DNA from 2 places in the Ferdinandcohnia sp. SAFN-114 genome. Region 2 is predicted to be linked to the other one. Evidence: riboswitches for the same ligand, from Rfam matches in the RefSeq annotation. Region 2 holds a riboswitch; the other holds the start of a gene.
The links. Region 2 has a riboswitch for cyclic di-AMP ahead of ACR65M_RS24500 (dicarboxylate/amino acid:cation symporter). Riboswitches for the same ligand answer to the same signal wherever they lie in the genome.

Region 1: another riboswitch for cyclic di-AMP. It lies ahead of ACR65M_RS13405 (cation:dicarboxylate symporter family transporter); the one in region 2 lies ahead of ACR65M_RS24500 (dicarboxylate/amino acid:cation symporter).

The regions. Positions count from the first base shown of each region.
Region 1 covers NZ_JBPFDQ010000037.1:29,961-37,474, reverse strand. The annotation lists gene ACR65M_RS13420 (sensor histidine kinase) at 1-483, opposite strand, end outside; gene ACR65M_RS13415 (sugar-binding protein) at 470-1,480, opposite strand; gene ACR65M_RS13410 (LysM peptidoglycan-binding domain-containing protein) at 1,677-3,065, shown strand; gene ACR65M_RS13405 (cation:dicarboxylate symporter family transporter) at 3,140-4,402, opposite strand; cyclic di-AMP (ydaO/yuaA leader) riboswitch at 4,513-4,666, opposite strand; gene ACR65M_RS13400 (thiamine pyrophosphate-binding protein) at 4,789-6,423, opposite strand; gene ACR65M_RS13395 (lamin tail domain-containing protein) at 6,631-7,514, shown strand, end outside.
Region 2 covers NZ_JBPFDQ010000119.1:2,111-9,624, forward strand. The annotation lists gene ACR65M_RS24465 (YjcZ family sporulation protein) at 1-4, shown strand, start outside; gene spoVIF (sporulation-specific transcription regulator SpoVIF) at 147-401, shown strand; gene ACR65M_RS24475 (hypothetical protein) at 540-782, shown strand; gene ACR65M_RS24480 (DUF421 domain-containing protein) at 801-1,475, opposite strand; gene ACR65M_RS24485 (GNAT family N-acetyltransferase) at 1,554-1,976, opposite strand; gene ACR65M_RS24490 (YjcG family protein) at 1,984-2,499, opposite strand; gene ACR65M_RS24495 (alpha/beta hydrolase) at 2,614-3,339, opposite strand; gene ACR65M_RS24500 (dicarboxylate/amino acid:cation symporter) at 3,452-4,681, opposite strand; cyclic di-AMP (ydaO/yuaA leader) riboswitch at 4,828-4,978, opposite strand; tRNA gene ACR65M_RS24505 (tRNA-Val) at 5,191-5,263, shown strand; gene ACR65M_RS24510 (DUF3231 family protein) at 5,399-6,409, shown strand; gene sstT (serine/threonine transporter SstT) at 6,480-7,514, opposite strand, start outside.

The DNA of each region.
Region 1 (7,514 bases), on a different contig from region 2:
TATTGATTGGTAATTGCTAAGCTCATTGTTTATCAAACTAAGTGTTTCTTCATGAATATAGGCAGATGTATTATTTGCCTCACTTATAAGTAGTGAGTAAGCCTCAATGTCTTTTTTTTCTACTGCAACTATTGTCTTATCTGTTTGTTCAAGAAAACTTGTCATGATATTGATATAATTTTTTTTCGTTATACTTTCCTTTTCCATATCCTTAAACCTATGTTGCAGTTCTACGAGTTGCTCCTTACTTTCTTGATATTCAATTAGGTTCTCAGGTAGCGGTTCGTACACGTATATTTGTAACGTTTCAAATGTTTGATTTGTCTTTTTAGCAATTTCATTTAATAGAAACAAATACGCATCATTCTCATTATGAAGTTCCATAATGCTTTGATTACTCTGCTCACGAACAACAAACAAAATTACAATTAAAAGTAAGATGGTTGTAAAATAAATCAGTAATTTTGTTCTAATTTTTATCATAAGGAACCACCATTGTTTCGTTACCAAAATCTAAATTAGATTTATTAATAATGGATGAATTGGTATGAGTAATTTCTTTAAACTGTTTGCCATTCATAATGTCTACCATTCGTTCTACACTTAAATAACCCATTTCAAAAGGATGCTGTTCCACAATTGCTTCAATTTCCCCGTTCTTTAATAATTCCATATTTTCATCGATTGTATCAAAAGTAATGACATACATATCATTTTCCTTTTGTAAAGAATTAGCTGCAGACACAATTCCAATCCCATTGTAGGAACTCGTTCCAAAAAAGGCAGTAATATTTTCATGTTCCGTTAATATGTTGTACGCCTTTTCTTCTACCTCCACCCTTGTAATCTTTGACTCTTCAACTGCTACAATTTCTATGCCCTCTACTTGCTCCACAACATCTTTAAATCCCTCTACACGTTCTAGGTGATGCGGATTGTCCAAACTACCTGTGATGATACCAACATTCGCCACGCCATTAGTATCTTCAACTAACGCTTTCCCTGCTAATTGGCCAGCCATGTAATTATCTGATCCAATGTAAGCATGCCGCATACTTTCGGGAGAGTCCGTATCAATCGTTACAACTGGAATTTTTTGACGCTCCGCTTTATTTATCATGTCGGTAAAATGTTCGTTAAGGCCTTGGACGATAATTCCATCCACTTTTGATTTAATTGCTTTGTCAAAGAGTTTCAACTGCTCTTCTGTATTTGATCTTTCAGGCCCAATATACTCCACTGCTGCACCATACTTCTGTCCGGCATTCTTTGCTCCTTCACCAATTAATTGCCAATACTCATGTTCCATCTCCTCCACTATTAATACAAAATGATACTTTGGTAAAGATGCTTCTGGAGAATAAACCTCTTCCATTTCTTGATTAATCGTTTGCACATGTTCATAAAAGTAAATGGAAAAACCTAAGGCTGTTATAAAAAATATCATTAATAAGCTATAAATAATACGTATCCTCTTCATGCTGCCCCCTTGAATATAAACTATCTAAGAATCATTATGTATTAAAATAGCACATTTCGACATTCTAATGCATTCTATTCCGTTCTTATAACCTCTCACAACTTTTACCTCCTCACCAAATACACGATATGAATTTGTAAAAATAAAGAACTTGGGGATAGTAATGGATAGAAATAGACAATGGATGGTGAAATAGGTGGAAGGTTTTTCACGATATAAACTAAACGAAACAGAAGACGGAATTGAAGTAATCTTATACCTTGATGAAAATTTAACCGAGTACTCAACTGAGTTAGGACTCTCATCCCCAGTGGAAGAGTCTGATATGGAAAGAAAAGCTGTTAATTTTGTAAAAAGAATATTTCCTACATTGAAGGTTAAAACAGTTAAGATTATGGCAGGTGGAGTGCTATTATCTGCCTTAGGTCTTGGTACTTTGCCTGCAACTCAAGCCTCTGCAGCTGAAGCAACTGGAAAGAAGACACAAACGAAGTCTTTATCCCATACTGTAGTAGCTGGTGATACACTATATAGTATTGCTCAAACTAATGGAACAACCGTTGATGCAATTAAGAACGCAAATAATCTCTCTTCGGATTCTCTACAGATTGGACAAACATTGACAATTCCTGTTGGCATTACTGCCATTCCGGCTCAAACCAATGTAACTACTTATCAGGTTGTTTCCGGTGATACTTTATATAGTATTGCCACACGTAACGGTACAACCGTAGATGAAATCAAAAGGGCGAATAATCTTTCTTCGGATATTTTGCAGATCGGACAAACGTTGACGATTCCTTCTGGTAATGGCACCGCTCCTACTCAAACCAATACAATTACACATCAGGTTGTTTCCGGTGATACGTTATATAGCATTGCAACAAGAAACGGCACAACCGTCGATGGGATTAAAAAGGCAAATAATCTGTCTTCCGATATTTTGCAGATCGGACAAACGTTGACGATTCCTTCTGGTGGTGAGTCTGTTCCTACTCAAACCACTACCACTACACATCAGGTTGTTTCTGGTGATACGTTATATAGTATTGCAACAAGGAACGGCACAACTGTCGATGGAATTAAAAAGGCGAATAATCTTTCTTCGGATAGCTTACAGATTGGACAAACTTTGACGATTCCTTCAGGTGTTACCATTGCACCCGCTCCGGTTCAAAGCGAAACAACATTCGCCGCTGAACAACAAAAAGTAGTGAACAAGGAAGAAGTCGAATGGCTTGCGAAAATGATACACAGTGAAGCGAGAGGTGAATCTTTAGAAGGGCAGATTGCCGTTGGTGCTGTAATTGTGAATCGTGTAAATAGTCCCTTATTCCCTAACAATATTAAAGATGTCTTGTTTGAAAAAAGCTACGGTTACTATCAATTTACACCAGCAGAAAACGGTGCGTTACTTACAGCAACTCCTAACGACCAACATAGAGAAGCTGCAAAAAGGGCACTCAGTGGTGAAGATCCAACAAATGGCGCATTATTCTTTTACAACCCTGATAAAACATCGAGCTCCTATCTAAGAAGTCGTACCGTATCAACCACAATAGGCAACCACGTATTTGCCTTTTAGGGACACAGTTCCTTGTCTAAAACAAAAAAAGCACATTCCTTTATTAACGGAATGTGCTTACTAATATCACATATTTACGATGCTTGTTGAACAGCTTCAACTTTAGTTGGAGGGTTATATTGACCTTCCCATTTAGCTACAACTAGTGCTGCCAACGAGTTACCTACTACGTTAACCGCGGTACGTCCCATATCTAGAATACGGTCAATACCAGCAATAAATGCCAGTCCTTCAGCTGGTAAACCCATTGTACTGAACGTCGCTAATAGCACTACGAAGGATACCCCAGGAACTCCAGCCATACCTTTGGATGTTACCATCAATATTAACATTAGCATTATTTGTTCCCCAATGCTCAAGTGAATTCCATACATTTGGGCGATAAATAAAGACGCTATAGCTTGGTATAAAACTGATCCATCCAAATTAAAAGAATAGCCAGTTGGAATAACGAAAGTCGCTATATGCTTTGGGCTTCCTGCCTGTTCCATTTTATCCATAATCCTCGGAAGTACAGTTTCCGAGCTGGATGTTGAAAAAGCAAGGATTAACTCTTCCTTAATCATCTTCAATAATTTAAAAATATTTAACCCAATAAATTTAGCCAATAAGCCTAAAATAACTACTACAAAGAAAATCATTGTTCCATAAACAGTAACGGCCAGCTTGCCTAATGGAATAAGTGATTCGAATCCATATTTTGAGATAGTTACACCTATTAATGCAAAAACACCAATCGGTGCATATTTCATAAATAAATTTGTCACATAAAACATGGCATTTGCCATACCCTCAAAGAAACGTAAAACCGGTTTTCCTTTTTCGCCTATAGCTGCAATTCCAAGACCGAAAACAACTGCAAAGAAAATAGTTGCTAGCATATCTCCTTCAACCATAGCTTGGAACGGATTTGTTGGAACAATATGAAGGAGTGTATCCGTTATAGATTTTCCTTCTTGCGCTTCTGATGTTTCTACATAACCTGAGATATCACTTTGTTCTAACTGGTCCATTACTAGTCCAGCACCTGGTTGGAATAAATTTGCAGAAATAAGACCGACTGCAATTGCGACCATGGTCATGCCAATAAAATATGTCAGGGATTTAGCACCTAACTTGCCGACTGATTTTAAATCACCAACACCAGCTATCGCAACGATAATACTCGAAAGAACAATTGGCACGACAATCATTTTAATTAATCGTAAGAAAAGATCTCCGAATGGCTGCAGGACACTTTGGGCAGTTTCACTTCCATAGAAAATGCCACCAACGATAATACCTAAAATAAGACCAATTAAAATTTGGCTTGCCAAACTTAATTTGAATTTTTTCATAAATTACCCCACCTTCTTAATAATTTGATTCTGATTACTCAGGTAAGGGAAACATATAGAAAGATAAGGTAACAAAAAACCGGCCGTTGCCGATTTACTATTCTACCATACTGTTCCCACTCGATTGCTTACGAGGTTAGCTTTCAGGTTAGGACTATAGGAAACAATAAGCCCCTTCTATTTAAGAATTCACCAATAGCGGAAAAATCCCGCATGAAGAATTTGGGTCCCCCGCTCTAGATAAAGATTAAGCAACAATGTTCTATATTGATTTTATACTAAAATAATATTCTAGTAAACTATTGAATCATTTCCAGTAGAGGGTCCCACCCCTGATTAACTAAAGCGGTAACATACCTGTGGGGCGGGAAACTAGCTTTCCACGGTCAACTCTTTGTTTCTGGATGAAAAGTTGGCGCAGTTTCAACCTCGATCAATGCTGGACCATTATGTAAAAATGCTTTTTCAAGGGTATCCTCTAATTCACTTTCTTCTGTGATTGAATAGCCTTTCCACGAGCAAGCTTCGGCAATTTTTACAAAGTCAGGATTCGTTAAGTCCACATCCTTTTGAATACTTCCGCTGGCTATCATTTTATCGCGTTCCATTTGTAACGCATGATTATTGAAAATGATGACTGTGATACTTAAGTTATACCGGATGGCCGTTAATAAATCGGCTAAAGTCATTTCGATTCCGCCATCTCCAACAACTGCAACCACTTGCTTCCCTGGAAAGCATAGTTTGGCTGCAAGAGCTGCAGGTAAACCAAATCCCATTGTTCGCCATTCTCCTGAAAAGATGATTTGTTGTTTAGTTGAGCGAAAATTACGATTGAACCAAACAGTTACATCACCCGTGTCTAGAGTAATAATCGCATCGTTTTGAACAGTATTTTCAATAGCTCTAACAATTCTTGATGGATGGAGCGGTTGGGAAGATTGTAAGCCTTCTTGCTCGTTTTGTGTGTCCCACGTTTCTTTTATCTTCTGGATGTTTGTTACCCAAGTTTGATTTTGTGAAACGCTATGAAGACTTTTCGTTAACAGGGGGACAAGCATTTCAGCTGAACCTACAATACCTAACTCAACAGGTATACCTTTCCCGATATTCTCTTTCGCAACATCAATTTGAATCAACTTCGCATGCTCTGGAACATATCCTTCCGGCCACCACAAGTTCCCTACTAATAATACGACATCTGACTCTTGAAAAAGATCTTTAGCATGAGGGTTTCCCCCTTGTCCAATTCCTCCTAAAAAGTTCGTACATGATTGATGAAACACCCCTTTTGCACCTAGGCTTACAAGGATACCCGCTCCCCAAAGTTCTGCTAGTTTTTCTACTTCTTTAACAGCATGTATTGCCCCAAGACCAGCTAAAATCATTGGTTTTTTTGCGTTTTTCATTAATTCAACTACCTCTGTGATAACTTTTTCATCTATAGATGAGGTAGTCTGTATCATTTTTGGTTCCCGCTGAATTTTTGCAGTTGTATTCACTGTAAAAAGATCCTTAGGAATCGATAGATGAGTAACAGCCCCTTTATCAAGTGATGTTTTCATCGCTTTTGTTAACACATCTATAATGGCGTCAGGGTGTGCGAGCAAAGACGTATATTCTGCGAGTGGTTTTATTAATTCTTGTTGATTAAGATACTGCTTATAGTCAGTCCCGATTTTTTGACTAGGAGCCTGACCAGAAATAGCCAGTACGGGTGCCTTATCCATATAAGCATCCCCTAGACCATTGAGTAAGTTTCCTAATCCTGGTCCCATCGTTGCCAGACAAACGCCAAGCCTTCCTGTTAACTTTGCCTCAGCTGAAGCCATCATGGCGGCAACCGATTCATGTTTCACCGCAATAAATTGGATTGAATTCTGCTTTGCTAGTTCATCCATTAACCCAATAATGGCATCCCCCACAACCCCATAGATCCTCTTAACTCCCCACATCTCAAGTTGCTTTAGCATAAGACTAGCAACAGTTTCATTCGTTGATTGACCAGATTGTACATTCACGATAGGTAAGTCTCCTTTGATTGTTTTTCCTTACCTTTCCAAATAGTGGAGTTTTATATTCAAGGACAGGATATGACAGCCACATGACAACTTTTGCTGAAATTTGTAATATTTACACGTTTTTTACATTTCAGATAAATAAAATCAATACTTTGTCGTTATTCTGTAGTGGAATACATAAAATCTTTACATTTTTAAGGAGGCATTATGAGGAAAAAAGCAAAACTGAACAAAGGGTTAGCCGTAACAACCACAGTAGCTATTCTCGTATCGAATTTAGGATTAGCCGTTCCGTCAGCTATGGCAGAAGAAACTTCACTAATTCCTATTTCACAAGTGCAATCAGAAAATCAAGTCCAAAAACAAGAAGATTCCATTTCAAATTCGGGAAACCAGGAGTCTGATGTACAAGATTCCTCTGCTCTACCTGAAGAAGCTCTCCCGAACGAAAACAGAGCTGACACTGAAGTGACGGAAGCCCCTTCTTCTCCAACTACAGAAACGAAAAGTCAGCCTAGCGAAGAAGAAACGCAAGAAAACACAGAAGTAAAAGTAAGTGAACCTGTACAGGTTCCCCAACAAGAAGTTGTTGCGGAAGAAAACCAAGCACCCATTATTACTCATGAACAAATTACAAATGCGAGTGCAAAAGATGACCTTGTTATCTCAGCAACCATTACTGACGATCATCAAGATTTCTCCGCCTCTGTTTATTATCAAACAGAACCGAATGGTGAGTTTAAGAAGATCGCGATGACTCACGTCGAAGGACAAATCTATCAAGCTACCATTCCGAAAGAATCGTTAACAAATGAAACTTTGCGTTATTACATCGAAGTAACGGACACACATCATCGTGTTAGGTATCCTACAAAAGATGGTTTTGAAGTGGCAATCGAAGATATCGTGGAGCCTGATTATGACTCACTTCCACCTATTTTGATTACGGAGATTTCTCCAAATTCTGAGGGTGGCGGCACAGATTATTATGAGTATTTTGAGCTCTATAACAATTCGAACCAGCCGCAGGTGTTAACAAACTATTCATTTGTTTATCATTATACGGATAGCGGAGTAGAGCTCCCTTTCCA
Region 2 (7,514 bases):
CTAATCACAACATTCCCCCAAGTAGAAGTACGAGTCAATCGGCTCGTACTTTCTCCATTTCATAACGGAAAATAGTTTTTTCAACAACCTCGCACATCTTTTAGGCGGGGCTCATACGATATAACACAATGTAAGGAGGCTTCGAAATGGACAATAACTTTTTTAAGAATATCGAAAAGAAAACAGGCGTAAATATGCAGGAGGTACTCCAGTTAGCAAACTCTTTGCAAAATGCGAATTTTAAAGATGAAAAAACAGTTCGTGCTGTAATTAAAAAGGTTTCTAAAATTGCAAATAAGCCAGTAAACAAACAGCTTGAGGATAAAATTGTAAAAAGCATCGTAAGTGGCGACGAAAAACTGGATTTTGGAACCATTTCAAAAATGATTAATAAAAAATAAGCGTGTGGTCTGGCCAAGTTGCCAGGCCTTTTCTGATATGACCCTTACAAATACATGGGAGGCTTCGAAATTTTTTAATAAATAACATATTGTAAATGATCGATACATAAAATCAATGAAAAAGGACGGAGGGCATACTTGGGATATATATTACCAATCAACAATGAACAATATAATCAATATGTACATCGGACGACAACTTATAAAACAAACCTTATGAGACTACATCAAGTAAATCCGGTGTCACTAAATCAAAATCAGCGTACCTATGATCTACACCAAGTTAAACAGAAAGCAATGACGAAAAAACAATGCCAATATATTGAAAATATCCGTTCTCAATATACTGGCAAAGGGTTGCTTTACAACGAGTCTATATAAAAAAGAGAAAAGGGAAGGTTAAAATTCCTGAACGTACAAGCCTTCCTCTTCATGCCATTCTGCATAAAGTAAATCCTTATATGTGGCTACCCCCTGACTCTTCAATTCCGAATGCAGCCAGTCTTCCGTAAATCCACTTTCCTTCAGATTTTCTTGAATTAATATGCCATCACTTACTAATGTAATAGGGAGACGAACCTTCTGTTCCGCCATATTATAATCTTGGCGTGTAGGTGGTTCATATTTAGACTTTTTTAGGACGCTAATTGAGCCATCTGTTTCTAAAATCGCATACTCGGCCTCTCTAATTGAAAAAACATCCTTCGCCCGAAGAAGATGCTGTAATTGGTTGATATCTAGTTTGTTTTTCTTTAATTGTTCTTTAATAATTTTTCCTTGATGAATAATAATTGTTGGCTTTCCCTCAAGAAATGGCCTGGTTCTTCGAATTTTCTGTGTTATTAATTCAATTACATAAATTAATAATCCCCATACAATAATGGAAGAAAATATTTGCCATACGCCAATTTTTTGATCATAAACGGCATTTCCAACTAATTCACCAAGTACTAATGCGGAGATAAAATCAAAAGGTGTAATTTGCGTAATTTGTGTTTTACCTAATATTTTTGTAAGAACGAGTAAACCTAACAGACCAACCACTAGATCAAATGAAATTTTTAAAAATTCCAAGTCATTCACCCCTCTTTGGTAGAATGAGCAGGTTTACCCTTTTTTATCCATGAAAAAAGGATGTCATAAAAGACATCCTTATATTTCTTTAACCATTGTGACATGCGGTATACCAGCATCCATAAATAGACCTGATACGGTTTCATAACCTAGCTTTTTATAGAAATTTTCTGCATGTGTTTGTGCATTGAGCTTTAATTTTGAAATGCCACTTTCTTTTGCAATGTCCTCCATTTTATGCATAATAATATTCCCAGCACCTTTTTTTCGGTGTGAAGCGAGAACACAAATGCGTTCTACTTTGCCGTATTCGTCAAGCACACGAAAACGTCCAGCTCCTACAGGATTATTGTGATCATAGAGGACAACATGTGTAGCTTCATCTTCAAATTGATCAATCTCTTCTTCAAGAGGTACCTTTTGTTCATCGACGAAAACCACTTTTCTAATCGTATAAGCATCGTCTCTTTCTTTGTTGTTCGTTACAATTCTTGCTTCCATGGTGTAATCAATTTTCCTTTCCTAAACGAAATGTTTCATAAACGGTCCAAGATCCATTTTCTAACTGATAGAGGAGGTGGATACGGTCAATTTGCTCTTCGTGCTCCATTTTTAACATACGTAATTGGCCATACACATCTGAATGTTCATCGCTAGATAGTTTTTGCCCAATTGTAATATGTGGAACAAACGCATACTCAGGTTCACCTGCAAAATAACCAGAGTGAAGTGCATTATGTAGTTTTTGTAATTGTTCATTAGGATCTACTTTTAAATAAATTACATTATTTACTGGGGAAAAAGAACTTACCTTTAATACAGTTAATGTAAATGGATTTACCTGTTTGGTAACCGCTGCTAATTCCCTTGTAATATCCACAATTTCATTATCGGATGCCTCGAATGCATTTTTTACCGTGATATGCGGTGGAATTAATGCATAATGCGGATCATAGCGTTTACGATATGAATTTGCGATGTCTTGCAGATTTTTGGATGGGAAGATAACAATGCCATATTTCATTTGTTTTGCCCTCCTATAGTTTTAAATTTCAAAACGTAAAGTACCTAATGTTGTAATACGAAAAATGATAACTTAATTATAACAAATATTTGAAAATGATAGAATAAAAAACAGTTATTTGAGCATTTTTGAAAGGGCCCTTGGTAAATCAGGTTGCCAATATTTCCACGTATGGTTTCCGTTGAATTCTTCATAAAAGCAAGGATAACCTTTGCTCGTGATGAGTTCGTGTAATTTTCGGTTTGGCGTTAAAAAATCCTCAATATCACCTTTTGTTGTTTTTACTTCGGTTTCACCTGTCCCGATTATATGATATAAGTCAAGGAGATGAGGGTCTGCAAAACGTTCAACCTGCAACAGAACATGATCATTTACAAGGGGAGATTGCATGATTACCTTTCCAAAGGTATGAGGGTATTCAATTGCTGTTAAAAGCGAAATAGTCGCTGCAAGTGAATCCCCAATTAATGCTCGACCTTGCCCCATCTGAAAGGTTGAGAACTCTTGGTCAAGAAAGGGTACCAGTTCTTCTCCTAAAAAGCGCTTATACAAATGATGCTGCTCACCATCAGGGTGATATTTTTTGCGGCGGTCTGCGACACTTTTATAAGGAACCCCCACAATTATGGTATTGCTTATTTCACCTGTTTCAATTAGCTTATCCGCAATTCTCGCAACCCTGCCAAGATTAAAATAATCGCGCCCATCCTGAGCGATGAGAACATTATATTTATAGAGAGGGGAAAAGGTGGCAGGCAAATAAACGATAAGCTCAAGTTCTTCATTTAAAAGCTTACTATGTATAGTCATTTCCCTAACAGTGCTTTTATTAATCGTCATCTTTTTAAACCTCCAAACAATCGATTAAGTTAATCTGCATCATTATTATAACGCTTGAAAAATAGGAAAGCGACAGGAAAAACTTCCTGTCGCTTTCGGTACATATTACGCATTAAGCGGCTGCTTCATCCGTATGTTTCTTTTCAGATTCTGCAACATATACAGCACACGCTGCATCACCTGTGATATTAATAGCAGTACGTGTCATATCAAGTAATCGATCAATACCAATAATTAAACCGATACCTTCTGGTGGCAAACCAACTTGATTTAGAACCATGGCAAGCATGATTAAACCAACACCAGGAACACCAGCGGTACCTACACTTGCAAGCACAGCTGTTAGGATAACCATAATAATTTGCGTAAACGTTAGATCAAATCCGTATACCTGTGCAATGAAGATGGTGGCAACACCTTGCATAATAGCTGTACCGTCCATATTGATAGTCGCACCTAATGGTTGAACAAAGCTACTAATTGGTTCAGGAACCTTTAGATTTTTTTGTGCAGTATCCATAGATACAGGAAGAGTGGCACTACTACTTGATGTACTAAAAGCAACCGTCATCGCAGGTGCAAAACCTTTGAAAAACTCAATAGGGTTTCGTTTTGCCAATACTGCAATCGTACCACCATAAGTAATGGCTGCGTGAACAAGTAAAGCGGCAAGTACAATTAAGAAGTAAGCAAGCATGGCTTTAATTGCAGCATACCCTTGGCCACCAATAGCAGTCGCTATTAAGCCGAACGTACCATATGGAGCCGTCTTCATTACAAGATTAACAAGATACATTAACACTTCATTTGCTTGCTCAAATAAATTAACAATACCTTTTGTTTTTTCGCCTAACACGGTTAGAGCAAAACCTATAAAAATAGCAAATGCAATAATTTGAAGCATATTTCCATCAGTCATTGACGTAAATGGATTTGTCGGGATAATTCCAATTAGTGTTTCCATAAATGGAGGAGCTTCAGTTGCCCCTTCATAAGTAGCCCCTTGCGTATCAAAGGCTCCACCAGCGCCAGGCTTGAAAATGGAAGCTAGCGCGATAGCAATTGTAATCGCTATCGTTGTTGTTGCTAAAAAATAAGTGATCGTTTTGGCACCAATTCTTCCGAGTTTCTTAGGATCACCAAGGCCTGTAACTCCTAGAGTAATAGAAACTAAGACAATTGGAACAACAAGCATTTTAATTAAATTCAAGAAAATTTGACCAAGTGGTACGAATAACCACGTATTCGCAAGTTCAAAAATGGAAGGTGACGTTACGTTTAAGATAAGACCTACAAGTGCACCAAGACCTAAACCTAATAAAATCTTTTTAGTTAATGACATAAAAAACCTCCTCTAAGTTGTATTGAAAGTGTTTTCTTTTTTTGGCAAAACAAATGGGAATGCGCATGTCGAAGAACAGCATTCTTTTCGTAAGACACAAAAAACCACGAGAGTGTGGCTCGTGGCTTATCGATAAAATTGCGCAACAATGCTCTCTCCAAATGCTTACGAGGTTAGCTGTCGGATTCGGATGAAGAGTATCTCCTACCTTTATAAAAAAGGATTCACCCCGTGTGCTCTTTTGCACGTTTATGGTTCCCCCGTTTCCCAAAAATGGGAATTCAGCGACTATTAAATTGTACTTTGCCTTGATATTATATTTATACAAATAAAATGAATATATGTCAATAATAACATATATTTATGGTTTTTACGATGTTAATATTTTCATAGGAAAATAGTGAACGACAAATAGCAAAAACCACAAAATTATGTATTCACGATAAAATGACTAGAATTTAATTGACAAACACTCAAAACGGATGTATATTATGAATTATTCATATAGTGATTCCGTAGCTCAGCTGGGAGAGCACTACCTTGACAGGGTAGGGGTCGGAGGTTCGAGCCCTCTCGGAATCATCATGAGATCACTTGAGTTTTCTCAAGTGATTTTTTTGCGTTTATTTTTAGACTTTGGATAATAATTATAATAATTTTATCCGTTTTTGGAGAAAGTATCCTTGTTAGGACTAGACTGGGAGGTTGGTCGTTCACATGGAGGATAAAAACAAGATTCGTCTAACAGCTGCGGAGATGTCGAGCTTATGGACACAATACATAAACGATACGTTAGCTGAATGTGTTAATTTGTATTTTTTAGATAAAGTTGAAGATGAGGAAGTACGTCCAATTATTGAATATACACTGGAAGCATCTAAAGAAAACCAAAAAATTGTACGTGAAATTTTTGAAAAAGAAGAATTTCCTATCCCATTAGGATTTACAGAACAGGATGTAGATTTTAAAGCTCCTAGACTATTTTCTGATACTTTCGTATTAATGTACCTAAGGCAAATGTCTATTCTCGGAATGGCAGGTAGTAGTGGAGCACTGGGCCTTGCGACACGGCCCGATGTAATTGCTTTTCATAAGCGGGTATTAAATTTAGGTGTTGAATTGCAGGACCAAACACGTGAATTAATGTTAAAACAAGGAATATATGTAAGACCTCCGTATATATCTATTCCCGACAAGGTTGATTTTGTAGAGAAACAGCATTTTTTAGCTGGTTTCATGGGGAAGAAAAGAGCACTAACCTCTATTGAAATTAGTCATTTATTTTTAAATATACAGACCAATGCGATTGGTAAGGTACTGATGACAGGATTTGCACAAACTGCAAAAGGTGATGATGTAAAAAAATTCTTAGTAAGAGGAAAGAAACTTTCGCAAAAATATATAGAACTTTTTAGCGACTTTTTAATCAAAGAGGATCTTCCTGCTCCAATGAGTTGGGATTCAGCTGTTACAGATAGTAATGCGAGTGTTTTCTCTGATAAACTTATTATGTTTCATGTGTCAGCTATGATTGCAGCGGGGATTGGGAATTTCGGAATGGCCATGGCGGCTAGTCCAAGGAGAGATATAGGATTTAGATATGCATCATTAATTCCAGAAATTTCGATGTACGCTGAGGATGGGGCAAATATTATGATTAAACATGGGTGGTTGGAGGAGCCTCCACAAACAGATAACAGAGAAAAAATTATTAAAAAACAATCTTGATAAAAAAAGACAAAGAGAACGTATCAGTCCCTTTGTCTTATTGTGTTTATTAATATGTTTAAATAAAGGATTAAGCCGACTTAACCGTAACATTCTTCTTTTCTTTACGTTTCTTAGCATATTCAGCAGTTGCAGTGAAAAGTACGTCCGATGATGAGTTAAGAGCAGTTTCACAAGAGTCTTGTAGGACACCGATGATGAAACCAACTGCAACGACTTGCATGGCAACATCGTTCGGAATTCCGAATAAGCTTGACGCTAAAGGAACAAGTAAAAGTGACCCACCGGCAACACCAGATGCACCTGCTGCTGAAATTGCTGATAAGACGCTAAGAATTAGAGCTGTTGCAAAATCAACTTGAATGCCGAGTGTATGAACAGCTGCAAGAGTAAGAACAGAAATCGTTACTGCGGCACCAGCCATATTTACAGTTCCGCCTAATGGGATTGAAATAGAATAAGTATCTTTATTTAATCCTAGTTTTTCACAAAGGTTCATATTAACCGGAATGTTTGCTGCTGAGCTTCGAGTAAAGAAGGCTGTTAGCCCACTTTCTCTTAGACATCTAAATACAAGTGGATATGGGTTTTGACGAATGTAGAAATAGACAATTAAAGGATTCACAATAAGTGCAATAAAGAACATACAGCCAAGTAAAAGGCCTAGGATTTTTCCATATTCCATTAATGCAGATAGTCCATTTGTTACAAATGCGTCGAACACTAGACCCATGATTCCGATAGGAGCTAGGCTGATTACCCATTTTACGACTGTTGCGATTGCATCAGATACGTTGGTAATTAATGTCTTAGTTGTGTCGTTTGCATTTTTTAATGCAATTCCAAGAACAACTGCCCAAGCTAGAATTCCGATGTAGTTTGCATTCATTAGGGCATTAATCGGATTGTCTACAATATTAAATAGTAATGTTTGAAGGACCTCTAAAATACCACTTGGAGGTGAAAGGTCTTCTGCACCAGAAACAAGTGACAGATTTACTGGAAAGATAAAACTTGCCAAAACGGCTACGAATCCAGCTAAGAATGTACTTATTGCGTATAAGCCGATAATCGATTTGATATTTGTTTGGGTTCCACTTCTGTG